Regions from separate parts of the Streptomyces sp. NPDC107538 genome, predicted to be linked through region 3. Evidence: predicted binding sites of a transcription regulator. Region 3 holds the regulator's gene; each other region holds the start of a gene.

Region 1 (6,883 bases), on a different contig from region 3:
CGTCGCGGTGCACGACCGTCGCCCCGGCGGCAGCCGCGACCTGGGACGTCCGGTCCGTGGAACCGGAGTCGACGACCACGATCTCGTCGACGAGCGGGACCTGCCGCATGAGGTCATGGCGGATGATCGCGACGATGTCGCCGACCGTCTCCTCCTCGTTCAGCGCGGGCAGGACGACACTGACCGTCTGTCCCGTGGCCCGTTTCGCGGCCATGATCTTGTGGAGCGGGCGGTCGGACATGGACCAGGAGCGGGTGCTCAGCCAGCGCTCGACTTCCTTCAGCACAGTGCGCGGCTCCTCTGCGTTCATCTCGCGGTTCGGACGGCTCTCTCAACTGTCCTGGCCTTCGGTTACAGTCTTGGACAACGCTGGTGACCATCGCATGTCGGTGCTCGTCGGCGTATACAACCAAATACCGCTCATCCAGAGGGGCAGAGGGATACGGCCCGATGAAGCCCCGGCAACCCTCCAGCCGGTCTGACCACGTTGTCGTGGTGAGGCTCCCGGCTCGGGAAGGTGCCAAATCCGTCTCACGGCGAAGTGCGTCGTGAGGAAGATGAGGAGAAAGGGCCTCGCCTCCATGGCTGCGCAGACTGTTGCAAGCACCACCGAATCCCCCGTCTCCACCGGTTCCACCGTAGACCTCGGCCCCGCCGCCGCGCTGAGCTGTCGTGAGTGCGGTCACCGCGTCCCCCTCGGACCGGTCTTCGCCTGCGAGGAGTGTTTCGGGCCGCTGGAGATCGCGTACGACTACTCCGCATACTCCACGGAGGAGCTGCGCAAGCGGATCGAGTCCGGTCCCGCGAACATCTGGCGGTACGCCCCCCTGCTGCCCGTCCCGGCGGACGTGGCCACGAAGCCGAACATCAACCCCGGCTGGACCCAGCTCGTGAAGGCCGACAACCTGGCCGCCGCGCTCGGCGTCGACAGCGGCAAGCTCTTCATCAAGGACGACTCGGGCAACCCGACGCACTCCTTCAAGGACCGCGTCGTCGCCCAGGCCCTGGAGGCGGCCCGCGCCTTCGGCTTCACCACGCTCTCCTGCTCCTCCACGGGCAACCTGGCCGGTGCCGTCGGCGCCGCCGCCGCCCGCGCCGGCTTCCGGTCCTGCGTGTTCATCCCGCACGACCTGGAGCAGGGCAAGGTCGTCATGGCCGCGATCTACGGCGGCGAGCTGGTCGGCATCGAGGGCAACTACGACGATGTGAACCGCTTCTGCTCCGAGCTGATCGGCGACCCGGCCGGCGAGGGCTGGGGCTTCGTGAACGTCAACCTGCGGCCCTACTACGCGGAGGGCTCCAAGACCCTCGCGTACGAGATCTGCGAGCAGCTCGGCTGGCGGCTGCCGGACCAGCTGGTGGTGCCGATCGCCTCCGGGTCGCAGCTCACGAAGATCGACAAGGGGCTCCAGGAGCTGATCAAGCTCGGGCTCGTCGAGGACAAGCCGTACAAGATCTTCGGTGCGCAGGCGGAGGGGTGCTCGCCGGTGTCGGTGGCGTTCAAGGCCGGCCACGACGTCGTACGGCCGCAGAAGCCGAACACCATCGCGAAGTCGCTCGCCATCGGCAACCCGGCGGACGGGCCGTATGTGCTCGACATCGCGCGGCGGACCGGCGGGGCCGTGGAGGACGTGACGGACGAGCAGGTCGTCGAGGCGATCAAGCTGCTCGCGCGGACGGAGGGGATCTTCGCCGAGACCGCGGGCGGGGTGACCGTCGGTGTCACGAAGAAGCTGATCGAGGACGGCCTTCTCGACCCGACGCTCACCACGGTCGTGCTCAACACGGGGGACGGGCTGAAGACGCTGGACGCGGTGGCCGGGACCGGGCTGACCGCGACCATCCGGCCCAACCTCGATGCGTTCCGTGAAGCTGGTCTCGCGTAGGACCGCCTCGAAGACCGCCTCGCACAGCACACATTCCTGACCGGAGGTCCCTCATGAGCGTTTCCGTCCGTATCCCCACCATCCTTCGCACCTACACGGGCGGACAGGCCGAGGTGAGCGCCGAAGGGGCGACTCTCGGCGAAGTCATCGCCGATCTCGAGAAGAACCACAACGGGATCGCCGCCCGGGTTCTGGACGATCAGGGCAAGTTGCGGCGGTTCGTGAATGTGTACGTGAATGACGACGATGTCCGGTTCGAGCAGGGGCTGGAGACGGCCACTCCGGACGGCGCCGGTGTGTCGATCATTCCCGCGGTCGCCGGTGGCTGACCGCCGGTCAGTACCCGCCGGTAGTAACCGTCGGTAACATTGATTACCGAGTGTTCATCGAATTGCCCCCTCCGTGAGAGAAGCGGAGGGGGCAATTCTCTATGGTTGAGCACTGTAGAGTTGGGGAAGCCGGTCGGATCACCGTAGTGATTGCATGCCGGGCGCATATGTGATCGCGCCGCACGCCCTATATGAAGTAGCCAAAGTGTGCATGCCTTTTGCGTACTTCTTCCCTTTTGTGGGGCCCGACTTGCCCTGAATTCGGGCGAATTGTTCGTACATTCCCGACCGGTCGTGTCCAGAATTCTCGTCCGATTGACCTGTTGCAGAGGGCAGTTGGACAGATACATTCGGCCGCGGTCGACGCGTTCCGGCGCACACCCCCAACCGTTGGGGGGTGAGGTCTGACCCGGATCCGCGAAGTGTGGATCTGTGCAAGGGCCAGTAATAGGGGAGTTAGGCATGGCTCAGGGCACCGTCAAGTGGTTCAACGCGGAGAAGGGGTACGGCTTCATCGCGGTCGACGGTGGTGCGGATGTATTCGTCCACTACAGCGCGATCCAGATGGACGGTTACCGCACCCTGGAAGAGGGCCAGCGGGTCGAGTTCGAGATCTCGCAGGGTCAGAAGGGGCCGCAGGCGGACATGGTCCGGCTCGCGGCCGGCTGAAGTAACGCGCCGGGTTCAACGCAGCGACGTTCTTCGTTCTTCATCGGAGGGCTCGCATCCCGTTTCGGGGTGCGAGCCCTCTCGTGTGCGCGGCGCGTACCCGCGCAAGGTCCGACGGGGGTGCCGATGGGGGTGCCGACGGGGCGCGCGCGGGCGCGTTCACCTGCGGATCATCGAGAGCCGCTTGCACTCGACCATGCCGAGTGCTAATCATTGGCGTTAGCACTCTGAAGGTGAGAGTGACAACGAGGATCGGGTCGGTGAGGCCCGCAGGCCAAGTGGGGCAAGGAACCACGAGGCAGGCGAGCCGTCCGTCGCGGGCGCCAGCACGGTCCGGAGCAATCCACCCCAGTCCGGGAGGACCACTTCACATGGCCAAGATCATCGCGTTCGACGAGGAGGCGCGGCGCGGCCTCGAGCGCGGCATGAACCAGCTCGCGGACGCCGTCAAGGTGACGCTCGGCCCCAAGGGCCGCAACGTCGTCCTCGAGAAGAAGTGGGGCGCCCCCACGATCACCAACGATGGTGTCTCCATCGCCAAGGAGATCGAGCTCGAGGACCCGTACGAGAAGATCGGCGCCGAGCTGGTCAAGGAAGTCGCGAAGAAGACGGACGACGTCGCCGGTGACGGCACGACGACCGCGACTGTCCTCGCCCAGGCGCTGGTCAAGGAAGGCCTGCGCAACGTCGCGGCCGGTGCCAACCCGATGGCCCTGAAGCGCGGTATCGAGAAGGCCGTCGAGGCCGTCTCCGGTGCGCTGCTCGACCAGGCCAAGGAGGTCGAGACCAAGGAGCAGATCGCCTCCACGGCCTCCATCTCCGCCGCCGACACCCAGATCGGCGAGCTGATCGCCGAGGCCATGGACAAGGTCGGCAAGGAAGGCGTCATCACCGTCGAGGAGTCGCAGACCTTCGGTCTGGAGCTTGAGCTCACCGAGGGCATGCGCTTCGACAAGGGCTACATCTCGGCGTACTTCGCGACCGACATGGAGCGCATGGAGGCGGTGCTCGAGGACCCCTACATCCTCATCGCCAACTCCAAGGTCACCAACGTCAAGGACCTGCTCCCGCTCCTGGAGAAGGTCATGCAGTCGGGCAAGCCGCTGCTGATCATCGCCGAGGACGTCGAGGGCGAGGCCCTGTCGACCCTGGTCGTCAACAAGATCCGTGGCACCTTCAAGTCCGTCGCCGTCAAGGCCCCGGGCTTCGGTGACCGCCGCAAGGCCATGCTCGGCGACATCGCCATCCTCACGGGCGGCGAGGTCATCTCCGAGGAGGTCGGCCTCAAGCTGGAGAACGCGACCCTGGACCTCCTGGGCCGCGCCCGCAAGGTCGTCATCACCAAGGACGAGACGACGATCGTCGACGGCGCCGGTGACACGGACCAGGTCCAGGGCCGGGTCAACCAGATCCGCGCCGAGATCGAGAACAGCGACTCGGACTACGACCGCGAGAAGCTCCAGGAGCGCCTGGCGAAGCTCGCGGGCGGCGTGGCCGTCATCAAGGCCGGTGCCGCGACCGAGGTCGAGCTGAAGGAGCGCAAGCACCGCATCGAGGACGCCGTTCGCAACGCGAAGGCGGCCGTCGAGGAGGGCATCGTCGCCGGTGGTGGCGTGGCCCTGCTGCAGGCCTCCTCGGTCTTCGAGAAGCTGGAGCTGGAGGGTGACGAGGCGACCGGCGCCAACGCCGTGAAGCTCGCCCTGGAGGCCCCGCTCAAGCAGATCGCCGTCAACGGCGGCCTTGAGGGTGGCGTCGTCGTGGAGAAGGTCCGCAACCTCGCGGTCGGCCACGGCCTCAACGCCGCGACCGGTGAGTACGTCGACATGATCGCCTCCGGCATCATCGACCCGGCGAAGGTCACGCGTTCCGCCCTGCAGAACGCCGCCTCCATCGCCGCGCTCTTCCTCACCACCGAGGCCGTCATCGCCGACAAGCCGGAGAAGGCCGCCGCGCCCGCCGGCGGCGGTATGCCGGGCGGTGACATGGACTTCTGATCGACCCCGGTCGATCACCGTCCTGCGGTACCGAGGGCGGCACCCCCTGGAAACGGGGGGTGCCGCCCTCGGGCGTTTCCGGGGCGTGGCACGGGTCACACCGATGCCGTCGCGCCGCTGGAATTCCGTGACGGCGGGGGCGGTTGTGCCGAGGGACGCATGCTATATGCGTGCGCATGGAATTGATTCCGCTCTCCCCCTAGGAGCCCCCGCGTGACCACCGCCTCCACCCCCACCTCCCGTGCCGCCGAGATTCTGTCCCGGCCCGTGACGATCAACGGGCTGACCGTCCCCAACCGGATCGCGATGGCGCCGATGACGCGGGTGTTCTCGCCCGGGGGTGTGCCCGGCGCGGACGTGGCCTCGTACTACGGGCGGCGGGCCGCGGCGGGGGTCGGGCTGATCGTGACCGAGGGGACGTACGTCGGGCACGAGACGGCCGGTGACCTGGACGGGGTTCCGCGGTTCGCCGGGGAGGAGCAGCTCGCCGGGTGGGCGAAGGTCGCGGAGGCCGTGCACGCCGGGGGCGGCACGATCGTGCCGCAGCTGTGGCACATCGGGACCGTCCGGCAGCAGGGCAAGCTCTTCCCCGAGGCCCCCGTCTTCGGCCCGTCCGGTCTTCGGGCCGACGGCACCGAGGCCGAGGGCGGCCGGGCCATGACCCAGGCCGACATCGACGAGGTCATCGCGGCCTTCGCCAAGTCCGCCGCCGAGGCCGAGCGCATCGGCATGGACGGCGTCGAGATCCACGGCGCCCACGGCTACCTCATCGACCAGTTCCTCTGGGCGGGCACCAACCGCCGTACCGACGCCTACGGCGGTGACCTCGTCGCCCGTACGAAGTTCGCGGCGGAGGTCGTGGCGGCCGTAAGGGACTCGGTGTCGGCCGACTTCCCCGTCATCTTCCGGTACTCGCAGTGGAAGCAGGAGGCGTACGACGCGCGCCTCGCCGAGACGCCGGAGGAGCTGGAGGCGCTGCTGAACCCGCTGGTGGCGGCCGGTGTCGACGCGTTCCACGCGTCCACGCGGCGTTACTGGCAGGCGGAGTTCGAGGGGTCCGAGCTGAACCTCGCGGGCTGGACGAAGAAGCTCACCGGCAAGCCCACCATCACGGTCGGCTCGGTCGGTCTGGACGGGGAGTTCCTCGCCGCGTTCGCCGGTGAGGGCGCGACGCTGAAGGGCATCGACGACCTGCTGAACGGTCTGGAGGCCGACGAGTTCGACCTCGTCGCCGTGGGCCGGGCGCTGCTCCAGGACCCCGAGTGGGCGGCGAAGGTGCTCGACGGCCGCTTCGACGAGCTGACGGCCTTCTCGCCGGCGGCGCTGGGTTCACTCAGCTGAGTTCGCTCAGCTGAGTCGTGGCTGTGCGGTTGTAGGGTCGTGGGCCATGGCACGACACAGGCTCGCCCCCACGCTCGCTCTCGTCCCCGCGCTCGCGCTCACCCTCGCCGGTGTCCTCGGTGCGTCGATGCCGGTGCGGGGGGTGGTCGTCGAGACCGTGTTCGCCCCCGCGCACACCGCCGGTGTGGCGCCCGCCGTCACCTATGACACCGGGCGGGTGCCCGTGGCCGCGCGGGTGCGGGTGACGGGGGAGCCGCGGGGCGACGGCGGTACGCGGATCGAGCTGCGGCTGCGGGACCTCGCCGCGCACCGTACGTACGGCGCGCATGTGCACACGCGGTCGTGCGGGAAGCTGCCCGCCGACGCCGGGCCGCACTACCAGGACGAACGGGATCCGAGGCAGCCGTCCGTGGACCCGCGGTACGCCAACCCCGACAACGAGGTGTGGCTCGACGTACGGACGGACGGCACCGGTTCGGCGCGCTCGGTCGCGGCCGTGGACTGGCGCTTCCGGCCAGGCGGGGCCCGCTCGGTGGTGCTGCACGAGGCGGCGACGTCCACGCACGCGGGGCACGCGGGGACGGCGGGGGCACGGCTGGCCTGCGTGAACGTGGCGTTCACGTAGGCCGGGCCCCGGGGCGGGCGGTCAGTCGGCGTAGTCCTT
Region 2 (6,883 bases), on a different contig from region 3:
GGTCTCGGTCGTGAGGAGGAGGGAGGCGATGGAGGCGGCGTTCTCCAGGGCGGAGCGGGTGACCTTGACCGGGTCGATGACACCGGACTTGACCAGGTCGCCGTACTCGCCGGTCGCGGCGTTGAAGCCCTGGCCCTTGTCGAGCTCGGCGACCTTGGAGGTGATGACGTAGCCCTCCAGGCCGGCGTTCTCGGCGATCCAGCGCAGCGGCTCGACGGCGGCCTTGCGGACGACCGCGACACCGGTGGCCTCGTCGCCGGTCTTGCCGAGGTTGCCCTCCAGGACCTTCACGGCGTGGACGAGCGCGGAGCCACCACCGGAGACGATGCCCTCCTCGACCGCGGCGCGGGTCGCGGAGATGGCGTCCTCCAGACGGTGCTTCTTCTCCTTCAGCTCCACCTCGGTGGCGGCGCCGACCTTGATCACGCACACGCCGCCGGCCAGCTTCGCGAGGCGCTCCTGGAGCTTCTCGCGGTCCCAGTCGGAGTCCGTGTTCTCGATCTCGGCCTTGATCTGGGCGACGCGGCCCTGCACGGCACCGGAGTCACCGGCGCCGTCGACGAGCGTGGTGTCGTCCTTGGTGACCGTGACGCGGCGGGCGGAGCCGAGCACGTCCAGGCCGACCTGGTCGAGCTTGAGGCCGACCTCCTCGGAGATGACCTCGGCGCCGGTCAGCGTCGCCATGTCCTGCAGCATCGCCTTGCGGCGGTCGCCGAAGCCGGGGGCCTTGACGGCGACCGCGTTGAAGGTGCCGCGGATCTTGTTGACGACCAGGGTCGACAGGGCCTCGCCCTCGACGTCCTCGGCGATGATCAGCAGCGGCCGGGAGGCGTTGGACTGGATGACCTTCTCCAGCAGCGGCAGCAGGTCGGCGATGGCGCCGATCTTGCCCTGGTGGATGAGGATGTACGGGTCGTCGAGGACGGCCTCCATACGCTCCTGGTCGGTGACGAAGTAGGGGGACAGGTAGCCCTTGTCGAAGGCCATGCCCTCGGTGAAGTCCAGCTCCAGACCGAAGGTGTTGGACTCCTCGACGGTGATGACGCCGTCCTTGCCGACCTTGTCCATCGCCTCGGCGATCAGCTCGCCGACCTGCTGGTCCTGGGCGGACAGACCGGCGACGGCCGCGATGTCGGACTTCTCGTCGATCGGGCGGGCGGTCGCGAGGAGCTCCTCGGACACGGCCTTGACCGCGGCGTCGATGCCCTTCTTGAGGGCGGCCGGGGAGGCACCCGCGGCGACGTTCTTCAGGCCCTCGCGCACGAGCGCCTGGGCGAGCACGGTGGCGGTGGTGGTGCCGTCACCCGCGATGTCGTTGGTCTTGGTCGCCACCTCCTTCACCAGCTGGGCGCCGAGGTTCTCGTACGGGTCCTCGACCTCGACCTCGCGGGCGATGGTCACACCGTCGTTGGTGATGGTGGGGGCGCCGAACTTCTTGTCGATGACGACGTTGCGGCCCTTGGGGCCGATCGTCACCTTGACCGTGTCGGCAAGCTTGTTGACGCCGCGCTCGAGGGCGCGACGGGCGTCCTCGTCGAACTTCAGGATCTTCGCCATGGGAGCGGTTCAGCCCTCTCGGAAAACGTGGGTGAAACGAACTGCGCCCCTCACGCCCGGCTGATTATGGTCGCGGGGGCCAGGGGCGCAGCTCAAAAGCAAGGTGCTTCGGTGCTTCGGTGAGGAAGCGGTGAACTACTTCTCGATGATCGCGAGGACGTCGCGAGCCGAGAGGACGAGGTACTCCTCGCCGTTGTACTTCACCTCGGTGCCGCCGTACTTGCTGTACAGCACGATGTCGCCGGTCTTGACGTCGAGCGGCAGGCGCTCGCCGTTCTCGAAGCGGCCCGGGCCCACGGCCAGGACGACGCCCTCCTGGGGCTTCTCCTTGGCGGTGTCCGGGATGACCAGGCCAGAGGCCGTGGTCTGCTCGGCGTCGAGCGGCTGGACCACGATGCGGTCCTCGAGCGGCTTGATGGCAACCTTGGAGCTGGTGGTCGTCACGATCCGACCTCCCCCTTCGGAGATCTCACGGGGTTAACTGTCTGAGGTGGCGACCAGGTGGATCCGTCGTCGCGGGTGCCGGACCTGCCCGTCGCGTAGTTGGCACTCTCCAGGGGGGAGTGCCAGACCTGAGACTATGACCGCGATTAGCACTCGGTCAAGCGGACTGCTAATTCCGACCGCTGATGGCGTGGGGCGCGGGGGCCTCCTGCGTGGGCCGCGGCGGTCTTCTCCGTGGGGCGCGGCGGTCGCCGTGGCGCGTCAGAGGCAGTCCTTCAGAGGTAGCCCTTCAGAGGTAGTCCTCCAGGCGTCCGACCGTCAGGCCCTGCGCCTGGATGCGGCGCAGCAGCCGGGTCGTCATCTCCGTGAGGGTGGTGCCCTTCAGCTGCTCCGGGCCCCGGAAGTGGGCGAGGACGATGTCGCCGGGGCGGAGGCGGTCGCCGACCGCGTAGCGGAGGTCGTTGATCTGCATGGACGCGCGCCAGAGGACGACGGCCGTGATGCCGCAGTCGGCGGCGGCGCGGAGCGTGGTGGTGTCGTAGACGCCGTAGGGCGGGCGGAACAGGGTCGGCCGGATGCCGAAGCGCTGCTTCAGCTTGTTCTGCTGGCCGCAGATCTCGGCGCGCTGCCCGGCGTACGGCAGGCCGCGCAGGCCGGTGTGGTCGAGCGTGTGGTTCTGTACGGTCGCGCCGACCGCCCGCAGCCGTGCGAAGTGGCCGTATCCCGGCCCCACGACACTGTCCGTCAGGAACATGCTCACCGGCAGCCGCAGCTCCCTGACCATGTCGACGAACCGGGGGTCCTTCTCGGCCCCGTCGTCGTACGTCAGGAACACCACCTTGTCGCGCGTCCGCACCCGGTCGACGACGGGCGGCAGCCCCGGGCCGGCCGTACGGGGCTCGGGAGGCCGGTCGGGGGTCTCGGGCGCGGGGTCGAGGGGGGCGGGGAGACCCCAGCGGCGGTACGGGGGTTGGTGGGGGCGGTGGGTCGTGGAGTGGGGGGTGGTTGCGCGGGAGCCGGGGGTGGAGGGGAGCTTCGACGCGCCGCCCTCGGAGAGTGTCGCCGCGGCCCCGGGGCGCCCCTCCGCCCGGTCCGCGCGGTCGGCGGGATCGGTGGTGCACCCGGCGAGGAGGAGCACAGCGAGGGCCGTGAGAGCGGAGAGGGCGGCCCAGGCGCGGGCGCCCGGCGCAGGGGCCATCGGTGCGCCGGTGAGCGACACGGGAACCGCCGGTACGCACGCGCCCGGCGTGGAGGCCACCGTCGCACACGCCCCCGGCGCCCGGCCCGTCGCGCCGCTCACACCACGACCTGTCACGCGCGCTTCCTGGACGGGACGGGCCACCCCACGCGCCACCGAGGCCCGACGGCGCGCCCGGCGCTCGTCCGGGACCCCGGGGAGCACCACACGCCGTTCCCGGGCCCCATGCCCTCCGCCCGCCCGGCTTGCCGCCCCCGCCACGCTCTCGCCCCGCGCCGAGCCTTCCTCCGACGCCGCACGCCCTCTTCGCACCACACGCCGGCCCCGGGCCAGAGACCCGGTCCAGGCCGCGCCCCCGCCTCGCCGCAGGTCACGCCCTCCCCGCGCCACACCCCGTCGTTCTTGCCCCGCGCCCCCTCCCCACCCCCGGCTCCCCCCGCCACCCCTCACAGGTAGTCCTCCAGCCTCGCCACCGCGTAGCCCTCGGCGGTGGCGTGGTCGAGGAAGCGGCGGATCATGTCGGGCATGGTGCCCTTCCAGTCGGAGGGGCCGCGGAAGTGGGTGAGGACGATGTCGCCGGGGCGGAGTTCGCGGTCGGATTCCCGGTGGTCCCAGCGGTCGACGAAGACCTCCTCGTTCCAGAGGGGGACGGCCTCGATGCCGCAGGCCTTGGCGGCGCGGAGGGTATCCCGGTCGTAGTTGCCGTACGGCGGCCGGAAGAGGGTCGGCCGCTTGCCGTACCGCTTCTCGATCACGTCCTGCATGCCGCAGATCTCGCGTTTCTGGGCGGTGTAGGAGAGGGAGGGGAGGTGGCGGTGGTGGAGGGTGTGGTTGTTGAGGGTGACGCCCTTGTCCCGCATCCGCGCGAAGTAGCCGTAGTCCTCCTTGACCAGGTAGTCGCTGAGGAAGGCGGTGTAGGGGATCTTCAGCTCGCTCATCATGCGCAGGAACTCGGGGTCCTTCTCCGCGCCGTCGTCGATCGTGAGGAAGAGGACCTTGTCGCGGGTGGGGACGGTGGTGAAGACCGGCGGGAGCCCGTCCTCCTCGTGGCCGTCGACCTCGAATCCCTTGCGGGTGGTCAGCTCCGGCTTCCGCGCCGGCGGCGCGGGCGCGCTCAGCGGCACCTCGGCCAGCCTCCAGCGCTTCGCGGCGGCGACCCGCGCGGCGTGCGCCCGGCGCACCTTCCCGGCGTACGAGTCGAGCGCGCGTGCGCCGGGCGCGTCGAAGTGCCGTGGCCCGTGCTCACGGCTCAGTTCCTGGCCCCGCTCCTGGCCCTGCTTCTGCCCCCGCTCCTGGCCGTGGGCCGGCCCGGCGGTGTCGGGAGCGGCCTCCCCCGCGGTCCCCCGGCGCTCGGCCGGGCCCCGCCCCGAAGCCTCCTCGCCGCCCTCGCCGACGTCCGCGCACCCGGACACGATGACCGCCGCGGCGAGTACGGCGACGTGGCCCCGCACGCCACCGAGGCCGGCGCCGCCGCCCCTCCCGCCCAGGAATCCCGCCCGCTTCGCACTCTTTTCGTCATTTTGTCGTACGAATCGCATGGCGCTGCATCCTCGCAGGGCAACCCCTCCCCGCCGCCCCGACACCGCCGCCGGGCCCCGACCATCCACCGAGTGGCCCACACCCCCGGCCCCTGACCGACAATGACCCGGTGAACGACCTGGACCCCGCCACCTTCCTCACCCCCCTGCTCACCCCCGAGGGGCATGCTCTCCTCGACGAGGTGCGCGACACCGAACCGGCGCGGGAGCTGGCCGTGGCGACCCGGCTGCGCCGCGACCACCCGGCGGAGCTGGTCACGGCGGCCCTCGCCCAGGCGCGGCTGCGGCAGCGGGCGGTGGCGAAGTTCGGGGCGGCGGACGCGGGGCGGATGTTCTTCACGCCGAACGGGGTCGAACAGTCGACCAGGGCGACCGTGGCGACGTACCGCGCGGAGCGGATGCGCGCGCTGGGCGTGACCTCCGTCGCCGACCTGTGCTGCGGGATCGGCGGGGACGCGATCGCCCTCGCCCGGGCCGGGATCCGGGTGCTGGGCGTCGACCGCGACCCGCTGACGGTGGCGGTCGCCCGCGCCAACGCCGACGCGCTCGGTCTCGCCGGGCTGATCCAGGTGCGCGAGGCGGATGTGACGGAGGTGGACACGGCCGGGTACGACGCCGTGTTCGTCGACCCGGCCCGGCGCTCCTCCGGGCGGGGCCGGATCTTCGACCCCGAGGCGTACTCGCCGCCGCTCTCCTGGGCCGTCGCCACTGCGCTCAAGGCCCCGCGTGCCGCGCTGAAGATCGCGCCGGGCGTCCCGCACGAGGCGGTACCCGCCGAGGCCGAGGCCGAGTGGATCTCGGACGGGGGTGATGTGAAGGAGGCGGTGCTGTGGTTCGGCACGGGAACGGAGGGGGTGGTGCGGGCGACGCTGCTGCCCGGCGGGCGGAGCCTGCGCGGGCGGGGGTTGCCGGACCCCGGGGTCCGTTCCGTGGGGCGGTATCTGTACGAGCCCGACGGTGCCGTGATCCGCGCCCATCTCGTCGCCGAGGTCGCCGAGAAGCTGGCGGGTGGGCTGATCGACGCCACGATCGCGTACATCACCGCCGACGAGCATCGTGTCACCCCGTTCGCCACGGCCTATGAGATCACCGATCAACTGCCCTTCAACGTGAAGAAGTTGAAGGCGCTGTTGCGGGAGCGGGGGGTGGGGGTGCTGACCGTGAAGAAGCGGGGGTCGGCTGTCGAGCCGGAGGAACTGCGGAGGAAGGTCAAGCCGCAGGGGCGTCGTTCGGCGACGGTGTTTCTGACGCGGGTGGCGGGGGCGCCGGCGATGCTGATCGGGCACCCGGTCTGAGGGCGCCGTCACGGGCCCGTCGTTCGGGTGCGGCGCCGTCGTGGTTGATCGCGCAGTTCCCCGCGCCCCTTCAGGGCGCGAACCGCCGTCGTTCGGGTGCCGCGCCGTCGTGGCTGGTCGCGCAGTTCCCCGCGCCCCTGCCACAGCGCGGCCCAGCCGCCACCCGCACCCGGCGATGCCCCGCGACCTGCCACGAGAGGCCGTCGATCGGGTGCCGCGCCGTCGTGGTTGATCGCGCAGTTCCCCGCGCCCCTTCAGGGCGCGAACCGCCGTCGTTCGGGTGCGGCGCCGTCGTGGCTGGTCGCGCAGTTCCCCGCGCCCCTGGAGGGCCTGCGGCCCATCCGGGGGCGCGGTCGGGTGATCGCTCAGGTCTCCCCACCGGCCCCCTCCGCCCGGGCTCGCAGCAGGGTCCGTTCCTGTTCGTTGCGGGTCAGGTCGGCCGCTCGTGTGAACTCTTCTCGGGCCTCTTCCGTGCGGCCGAGGCGGAGGAGGAGGTCGCCGCGGACGCTGGGGAGCAAGTGGTAGGCGCGGAGGGTGGGTTCGGTGGCGAGGTGGTCGATGATTTCCAGGGCGGGGGCGGGGCCCTCGGCCATGGAGACGGCTACGGCTCGGTTCAGTTCGACCACGGGGGACGGGGCGCGGGCCGCCAGCAGGGCGTAGAGGGTGGCGATGCGGGGCCAGTCCGTCTCCTCGTACGTGTGGGCCTGGGCGTGGCACGCGGCGATGGCGGCCTGGAGCGCATACGGGCCCGGGGCGCCGGACGCGGCGGCGGTGGCGCGGCCGAGGGCGGTGAAGCCGCGGGCGATGAGCAGGCGGTTCCAGCGGCGGCGGTCCTGGTCCCGCAGCAGGAT
Region 3 (6,883 bases):
GCCGACGACGAGCGCGTGCTCGCTGGTCACGGACGCGGCGATACGGGACTCCTTGCTCCCCGGGACCAGGTGGTCGACCAGGACGCCGAGGCGCGCGTCGGGCCCGGGGGCGAAGTCCGCGACGATCGACGGCAGGTCGTCCACGCCCTCCAGGTACTCCACCACCACGCCCTCGACGCGCAGGTCGTCGCCCCACACCTTCTCGACGAGTTCGGCGTCGTGGCGGCCCTCGACGTAGATGCGCCCGGCGCGGGCGACCCGCGCGCGGGCGCCCGGGACGGCCACCGAGCCGGAGGCCGTGCGGGAGGGACGGGCGGGGGCCGGCGACGAGGGGCGAACCAGGGTCACCACGCGACCCTCCAGCAGGAAGCCCCGGGGCTCCAACGGGAACACCCGGTGCTTGCCGAAGCGGTCCTCCAGCGTCACCGTGCCCGCCTCGCAGCGGATGACCGCCCCACAGAACCCGGTGGTGGGCTCCTCGACGACCAGACCGGGGTCGGCCGGGACCTCGGGGGCCGACTGGGACTTCTTCCAGGGAGGGGTCAGGTCGGGTGAGTACTGGCGCATTCGGATGACGATAGGAGAAGCGGCGCCCGGATGCCCCGTACTCAGTCCGACACGCCGAAGCGGCGTGCCAGCGCGTCGCGTTGGGCCCGGACGAACGCCGCGTCCACCACCGCCCCGTGCCCGGGGACGTACAGCGCGTCCTCGCCGCCGAGGGCCAGCAGCCGGTCCAGGGCGGCCGGCCAGCGGGACGGGATCGCGTCCGGGCCCGCCTGCGGTTCACCGGACTCCTCGACCAGGTCCCCGCAGAACACCACCTCCCGAGCGCCCTCCGACACCAGGACCGCCAGGTCGTGGCCGGTGTGCCCGGGGCCCACGTTCGCCAGGAGCCCCCGGACACCGTCGCCCAGGTCGAGCGTCCACTCGCCGGAGACCAGATGGCGGGGGAGGACGAGGAGGTCGGCGGCCTCCGTGGCGTCCGCCGGGGGCAGGCCGTGGTGCACGGCGTCCGCGTGCAGGGCGTCGCGGTCACGGGCCAGGACGCCGTCGACGCCCACCGCGCCGAAGACCTCCACCCCGGAGAACGCCGCCGCCCCGAAGACATGGTCGAAATGAGGGTGGGTGAGCGCGAGATGTGTCACACGGGCGCCGCCGAGCAGCCGGCACGCCTCGCCGCGCAACCGCGCGCCCTCCCGCAGACTCGACCCCGCGTCGATCATGAGGGCCGCACCGCCCCCGGCCACCAGCCCCACCGTGCAGTCCCAGCCGGGCAGGCGGCACCGTCCGACCCGGGGCGTCAATTCCTGCCACCCGCACTCTTCCCAAGTCACCGTCATGCGCCGACGCTAGCGGTAGCTCGCGCTGTGGCTCGCGGGACGGCGTGGTCGCGTACTCCCCAGTAGGAAAGTGGCTCCGCCGGAGCCCGGCCTTGCCGGGGGCGTACCCCACCGCCGTACACTGGGCGGGGAGTGCTGGCACTCGCCCGGGGTGAGTGCCAAGGGGGAGTCGCACGAGAGAGACGAGCTGGAGGTGTGCGCGAGTGCTCAGTGAACGCAGGCTGCAGGTGCTGCGCGCCATCGTCCAGGACTATGTGGGCACCGAGGAACCGGTCGGTTCCAAGGCGCTCACCGAGCGGCACAACCTCGGCGTCTCCCCGGCGACCGTCCGCAACGACATGGCGGCGCTGGAGGACGAGGGCTTCATCGCCCAGCCCCACACCAGCGCGGGCCGCATCCCCACCGACAAGGGGTACCGGCTCTTCGTCGACAAGCTGGCGGGCGTCAAGCCGATGACCCCGCCCGAGCGGCGCGCCATCCAGAACTTCCTGGACGGCGCGGTCGATCTGGACGACGTCGTGGCGCGGACCGTACGGCTGCTCGCGCAGCTGACGCGGCAGGTCGCCGTCGTGCAGTATCCGTCGCTCACACGGTCGACGGTGCGGCATGTGGAGCTGCTGTCGCTGGCCCCCGCCCGGCTGATGCTCGTGCTGATCACGGACACGGGACGGGTGGAACAGCGGCTGGTGGACTGTCCGGCGCCGTTCGGAGAAACGTCACTCGCGGATCTTCGCGCCCGGCTGAACAGCAAGGTCGCGGGCCGCCGGTTCACCGACGTGCCCCGGCTGGTGGAGGACCTGCCGGAGGCGTTCGACGTCGAGGACCGGGGCACGGTCGCGACGGTGCTCTCCACCCTCCTCGAAGCACTCGTCGAGGAGAGCGAGGAGCGGCTGATGATCGGCGGAACCGCCAATCTCACCCGCTTCGGACATGACTTCCCCCTCACGATCCGGCCCGTTCTGGAAGCCTTGGAGGAACAGGTCGTCCTCCTCAAGTTGCTTGGCGAGGCCGGGGATTCGGGCATGACCGTACGGATCGGTCATGAGAACGCCTATGAGGGACTCAACTCCACGTCCGTCGTCTCCGTCGGCTACGGTTCGGGCGGCGAGGCAGTAGCGAAACTGGGCGTGGTCGGACCTACGCGCATGGACTATCCGGGAACGATGGGAGCGGTACGAGCGGTGGCACGGTACGTCGGACAGATCCTGGCGGAGTCTTAAGTGGCCACGGACTACTACGCCGTGCTCGGCGTGCGCCGCGACGCGTCCCAGGACGAGATCAAGAAGGCGTTCCGGAGGCTCGCTCGCGAGCTGCACCCGGACGTCAATCCCGATCCGAAGACCCAGGAGCGGTTCAAGGAGATCAACGCCGCCTACGAGGTGTTGTCGGACCCGCAGAAGAAGCAGGTCTACGACCTCGGCGGCGACCCGTTGTCCCAGGCGGGCGGCGGAGGCGCGGGCGGCTTCGGCGCCGGTGGCTTCGGCAACTTCTCGGACATCATGGACGCGTTCTTCGGTACGGCGTCCCAGCGTGGCCCGCGGTCGCGTACGCGCCGGGGCCAGGACGCGATGATCCGGCTGGAGATCGACCTCGACGAGGCGGCCTTCGGTACGACGAAGGACATCCAGGTCGACACGGCCGTCGTCTGTACGACGTGCAGCGGCGAGGGCGCGGCCCCGGGTACGACCGCCCAGACCTGTGACATGTGCCGCGGCCGCGGTGAGGTCTCGCAGGTCACGCGGTCCTTCCTCGGTCAGGTCATGACCTCCCGGCCCTGCCCGCAGTGCCAGGGGTTCGGCACGATCGTCCCCAACCCGTGCCCCGAGTGCGCGGGCGACGGGCGGGTGCGGTCGCGGCGGACGCTCACGGTCAAGATCCCGGCCGGTGTCGACAACGGCACGCGGATCCAGCTCGCCGGTGAGGGCGAGGTCGGGCCCGGTGGCGGTCCCGCCGGTGACCTCTACGTCGAGATCCACGAGCTGCCGCACTCCACGTTCCAGCGGCGCGGCGACGATCTGCACTGCACGGTGACGATCCCGATGACGGCGGCGTCCCTCGGCACGAAGGTGCCGCTGGAGACGCTGGACGGGCTGGAGGAGGTCGACATCCGGCCCGGCACGCAGTCCGGGCAGTCGATCCCGCTGCACGGGCGCGGTGTCACGCATCTGCGCGGTGGTGGGCGTGGGGATCTGATCGTCCACGTCGAGGTGCAGACGCCGACGAAGCTGGATCCCGAGCAGGAGGCGCTGCTGCGGCAGCTGGCCGCGCTGCGGGGTGAGGAACGGCCCACGGGGCAGTTCCAGCCCGGGCAGCAGGGGCTGTTCTCCCGGCTGAAGGACGCGTTCAACGGGCGCTGAGTGGGTTCGTTGTCGGGTGCGGGTCCGGTGGGGCTTCTCGCGCAGTTCCCCGCGCCCCTAAAAACAAAAAGCACGGGGCGCAGCCCCTGCTTTTTGAGGGGCGCGGGGAACTGCGCGACCAGCCACGACGCACCCGCACCCGAACAACCGTCCGTACCCGATTCGGCTACACCCGGAGGGCATGGCACCATGCCGTCATGTCCTCCGCACTGACCGATCTCGTCCCGCTCCCGATCGTGCAGGCCCCCATGGCGGGCGGTGTCTCCGTGCCGCGGTTGGCCGCCGCCGTGTCCGAGGCGGGCGGGCTGGGGTTCCTCGCCGCCGGGTACAAGACCGCCGACGGGATGTACCAGGAGATCAAGGCGCTCCGGGCGCTGACGTCCCGCCCGTTCGGCGTGAACCTCTTCATGCCGCAGCCCGAGTACGCCGAGCCCGCCGCCGTCGAGGTGTACGCGGAGCAGCTCGCCGGGGAGGCCACCTGGTACGACGCCGAGCTGGGCGATCCCGACAGCGGGCGTGACGACGGCTACGAGGCCAAGCTCGCCGTGCTGCTCGACAACCCGGTGCCCGTGGTGTCGTTCCACTTCGGCTGCCCGACCCCCGAGGTCATCGAGTCCCTCGCCCGCAAGGGCACCCTCACCCTGGTCACCGCGACCTCGGCGGAGGAGGCCCAGGCCGTGGAGCGGTCCGGGGCCCACGCCGTGATCGTGCAGGGCGTGGAGGCGGGCGGCCACCAGGGCACCCACCGGGACGACCCCGAGCGGGACCGTGCTGGTGTCGGCCTGCTCTCGCTCGTCGCCCAGGTCCGGGAGGCCGTGGCCCTGCCGATGGTCGCGGCCGGCGGCATCATGCGCGGCGGCCAGATCGCCGCCCTCCTCACCGCGGGTGTGAGCGCGGCCCAGCTCGGCACGGCGTTCCTCGCCACCGCCGAGTCCGGCGCGCACGCCGTGCACAAGCAGGCGCTCACCGACCCCCTCTTCGTCCGCACCGAGCTGACCCGCGCCTTCTCCGGGCGCCCGGCCCGCGGGCTGGTCAACCGGTTCCTGCGCGAGCACGGCCCGTACGCGCCCGTCGCCTACCCCGAGGTCCACCACCTCACCTCGCCGCTGCGCAAGGCCGCCGCCAAAGCCGGGGACGCCCAGGGCATGGCGCTGTGGGCCGGGCAGGGCCACCGGATGGCCCGCGAGCTGTCCGCCGGGGAACTGGTCGAACTGCTGGCCACCGAGATCACCACCGCGCAGGCGGCGCAGGCCTCCGCCCAGGTCGGCAGCCAGGGTGGCGGCCAGGCCGGTCAGGCCGGTGCTCGGGCCGGGAGTGAGGGGCGATGACTGCACCCGTGTTCGTGGTCGACTCGTTGGACCTGCCTGACGGCTGTGGCGGCGAGCTGGTGCTCGGCGGGCCCGAGGGGCGGCATGCCGTCTCCGTGAAGCGGTTGCGGGCCGGTGAGGACGTGGTCCTGACCGACGGGCGCGGACGCTGGGCGGAGGGGATCGTCAAGGCGGCCGAGGGCAAGGACCGGCTCGTGGTCATGGACCTGGAGACCGTGCACGAGGAGGCCCCGGCCGAGCCCCGGATCACCGTCGTCCAGGCGCTGCCCAAGGGCGACCGGGGCGAACTGGCCGTCGAGACCATGACCGAGGTCGGCGTCGACGCGATCGTGCCCTGGGCCGCCGCCCGCTGCATCACCCAGTGGAAGGGCGACCGGGGACTGAAGGCCCTCGCCAAGTGGCGGGCCACCGCACGGGAGGCGGGCAAGCAGTCCCGCCGGGTCCGGTTCCCCGAGATCGCCGAGGTGGCCACCGGCAAGCAGGTCGCGGCGCTGCTGGCGAAGGCCGACTTCGCCGCCGTCCTGCACGAGAGCGGTGACGAGACCCTGGCCACGGCCGAGCTGCCGGCGGCCGGGGAGATCGTGCTCGTCGTGGGGCCCGAGGGGGGCGTGTCGCCGGAGGAGCTGGCGCTCTTCGGCGAGGCGGGCGCGGGGGCGTATCGACTCGGGCCCAGCGTGCTGCGTACCTCGACCGCCGGGACGGCGGCCGGGGCGCTGTTGCTGGGCCGCACCGGACGCTGGTCCTGACCGCCCCGGTCCCGACCGGCTTCCCCGACCCTGGGAGCATCGTGGAACTCGCCCAAGTAAGGCTGCTCGTCTCCGACTTCGCCGCGTGTTACCGCTTCTACGCCGATGTCCTCGGACTGAAACCGCAGTCCGGGGCGGTCGACGGGCCGTACGAGAAGTTCAGCCCAGCAGTCGGGTCCGCGGGGATCGCCCTGCAGGACCGGGCGATGATGGCCGAGGTGCTCGGGGAGCTGGCAGGCGCGGCCAACGGGCACCGGTCGCTGGTCGTGCTGCGGGTCGACGATCTGGACGCCTACTGCGAAGGGATCGTGGAGCGCGGCGCCACCCTCCTCCACGGACCCGCACTGATGACCGACCGCATGCGGGTGGCCCATCTCAAGGATCCCGAGGGGAACTTGGTGGAGCTGCAGGAATGGCTGCTGATGGGCGGCTGACGTCCGCCGCCCGCGTCCACCGGTCCCGGCAGCATGGCCGCATGCGGTCTTCCCCGGCGCGGCGGGCGGTGGCAGGCTGCCGTGCATGGGGGCATGGAGGCGGATCAGGGCGTACCGGGCCGGCGGGCGCCGGCTCCTGCTGGGAGTCGGGCTCGGCATCGGCGCGGTCGCCGGCCTGGTGGCCTGCGAGGGCGGCGCACTCAACACCGGCGCGGTCGCGTTCACCACGGACCAACTCGCCACCAAGGAACTGGAGCGGGAGGGCCTCGACGTCCAGTGGCTCACCTGCACGGCGTCGTACGACGGCGACGGGGGCGGGGACGGCGAGAAGTCGGAGGGGCCGTCCGCGTCCGTCGCCACCGTCGCGAACGTCGACTGCCAGGGCGAGGACAAGGAAGGCCGGAAGATCACCGTCACCGGGAAGGTGACCAAAGAGGTCAACGGCCGGTGCGTACGCGGTGATCTGACCGCGAAGGTCGGCGGCAAGGAGTGGTTCCACGTCGAGGGGCTGGGCAACTGCGACGCCCCCGAGTCCGACCCGCCGGGCGGGCCCGGTCAGCCGGGACCGACCGTGACGGTCACCGTCACCCAGACCATCTGGTGCCAGAAGGACCCGGCCTGCGTACCCGAGGGCAAGTGAGGCCCGGCACGGAGCAAGTGGGGCCCGGCACGGGGGAC

Evidence for each region. Region 3 encodes HrcA, which represses chaperone genes, less so after heat shock. Its sites were predicted from a motif close to TTNGCACTCNGNNNNNCNGAGTGCNAA; they were not measured.
Region 1: the regulator HrcA is predicted to act here: its motif matches at 3,068-3,094, upstream of groL (chaperonin GroEL).
Region 2: the regulator HrcA is predicted to act here: its motif matches at 2,148-2,174, upstream of groES (co-chaperone GroES).

Annotation. Positions count from the first base shown of each region.
Region 1 is NZ_JBVKAY010000005.1:521,373-528,255, reverse strand. It holds gene ACZ7MG_RS20780 (glucosyl-3-phosphoglycerate synthase) at 1-286, opposite strand, end outside; SAM riboswitch class I at 418-564, shown strand; gene thrC (threonine synthase) at 582-1,886, shown strand; gene ACZ7MG_RS20770 (ubiquitin-like small modifier protein 1) at 1,940-2,215, shown strand; gene ACZ7MG_RS20765 (cold-shock protein) at 2,678-2,884, shown strand; gene groL (chaperonin GroEL) at 3,256-4,878, shown strand; gene ACZ7MG_RS20755 (NADH:flavin oxidoreductase) at 5,092-6,219, shown strand; gene ACZ7MG_RS20750 (superoxide dismutase family protein) at 6,266-6,844, shown strand; gene ACZ7MG_RS20745 (Uma2 family endonuclease) at 6,866-6,883, opposite strand, start outside.
Region 2 is NZ_JBVKAY010000002.1:707,578-714,460, forward strand. It holds gene groL (chaperonin GroEL) at 1-1,557, opposite strand, end outside; gene groES (co-chaperone GroES) at 1,693-2,001, opposite strand; gene ACZ7MG_RS08950 (polysaccharide deacetylase family protein) at 2,291-3,199, opposite strand; gene ACZ7MG_RS08955 (polysaccharide deacetylase family protein) at 3,646-4,737, opposite strand; gene ACZ7MG_RS08960 (THUMP-like domain-containing protein) at 4,848-6,032, shown strand; gene ACZ7MG_RS08965 (RNA polymerase sigma factor) at 6,398-6,883, opposite strand, start outside.
Region 3 is NZ_JBVKAY010000004.1:508,731-515,613, reverse strand. It holds gene ACZ7MG_RS16770 (DUF3097 domain-containing protein) at 1-567, opposite strand, end outside; gene ACZ7MG_RS16765 (MBL fold metallo-hydrolase) at 609-1,340, opposite strand; gene hrcA (heat-inducible transcriptional repressor HrcA) at 1,544-2,560, shown strand; gene dnaJ (molecular chaperone DnaJ) at 2,561-3,697, shown strand; gene ACZ7MG_RS16750 (nitronate monooxygenase) at 3,895-5,025, shown strand; gene ACZ7MG_RS16745 (16S rRNA (uracil(1498)-N(3))-methyltransferase) at 5,022-5,771, shown strand; gene ACZ7MG_RS16740 (VOC family protein) at 5,813-6,205, shown strand; gene ACZ7MG_RS16735 (hypothetical protein) at 6,291-6,845, shown strand.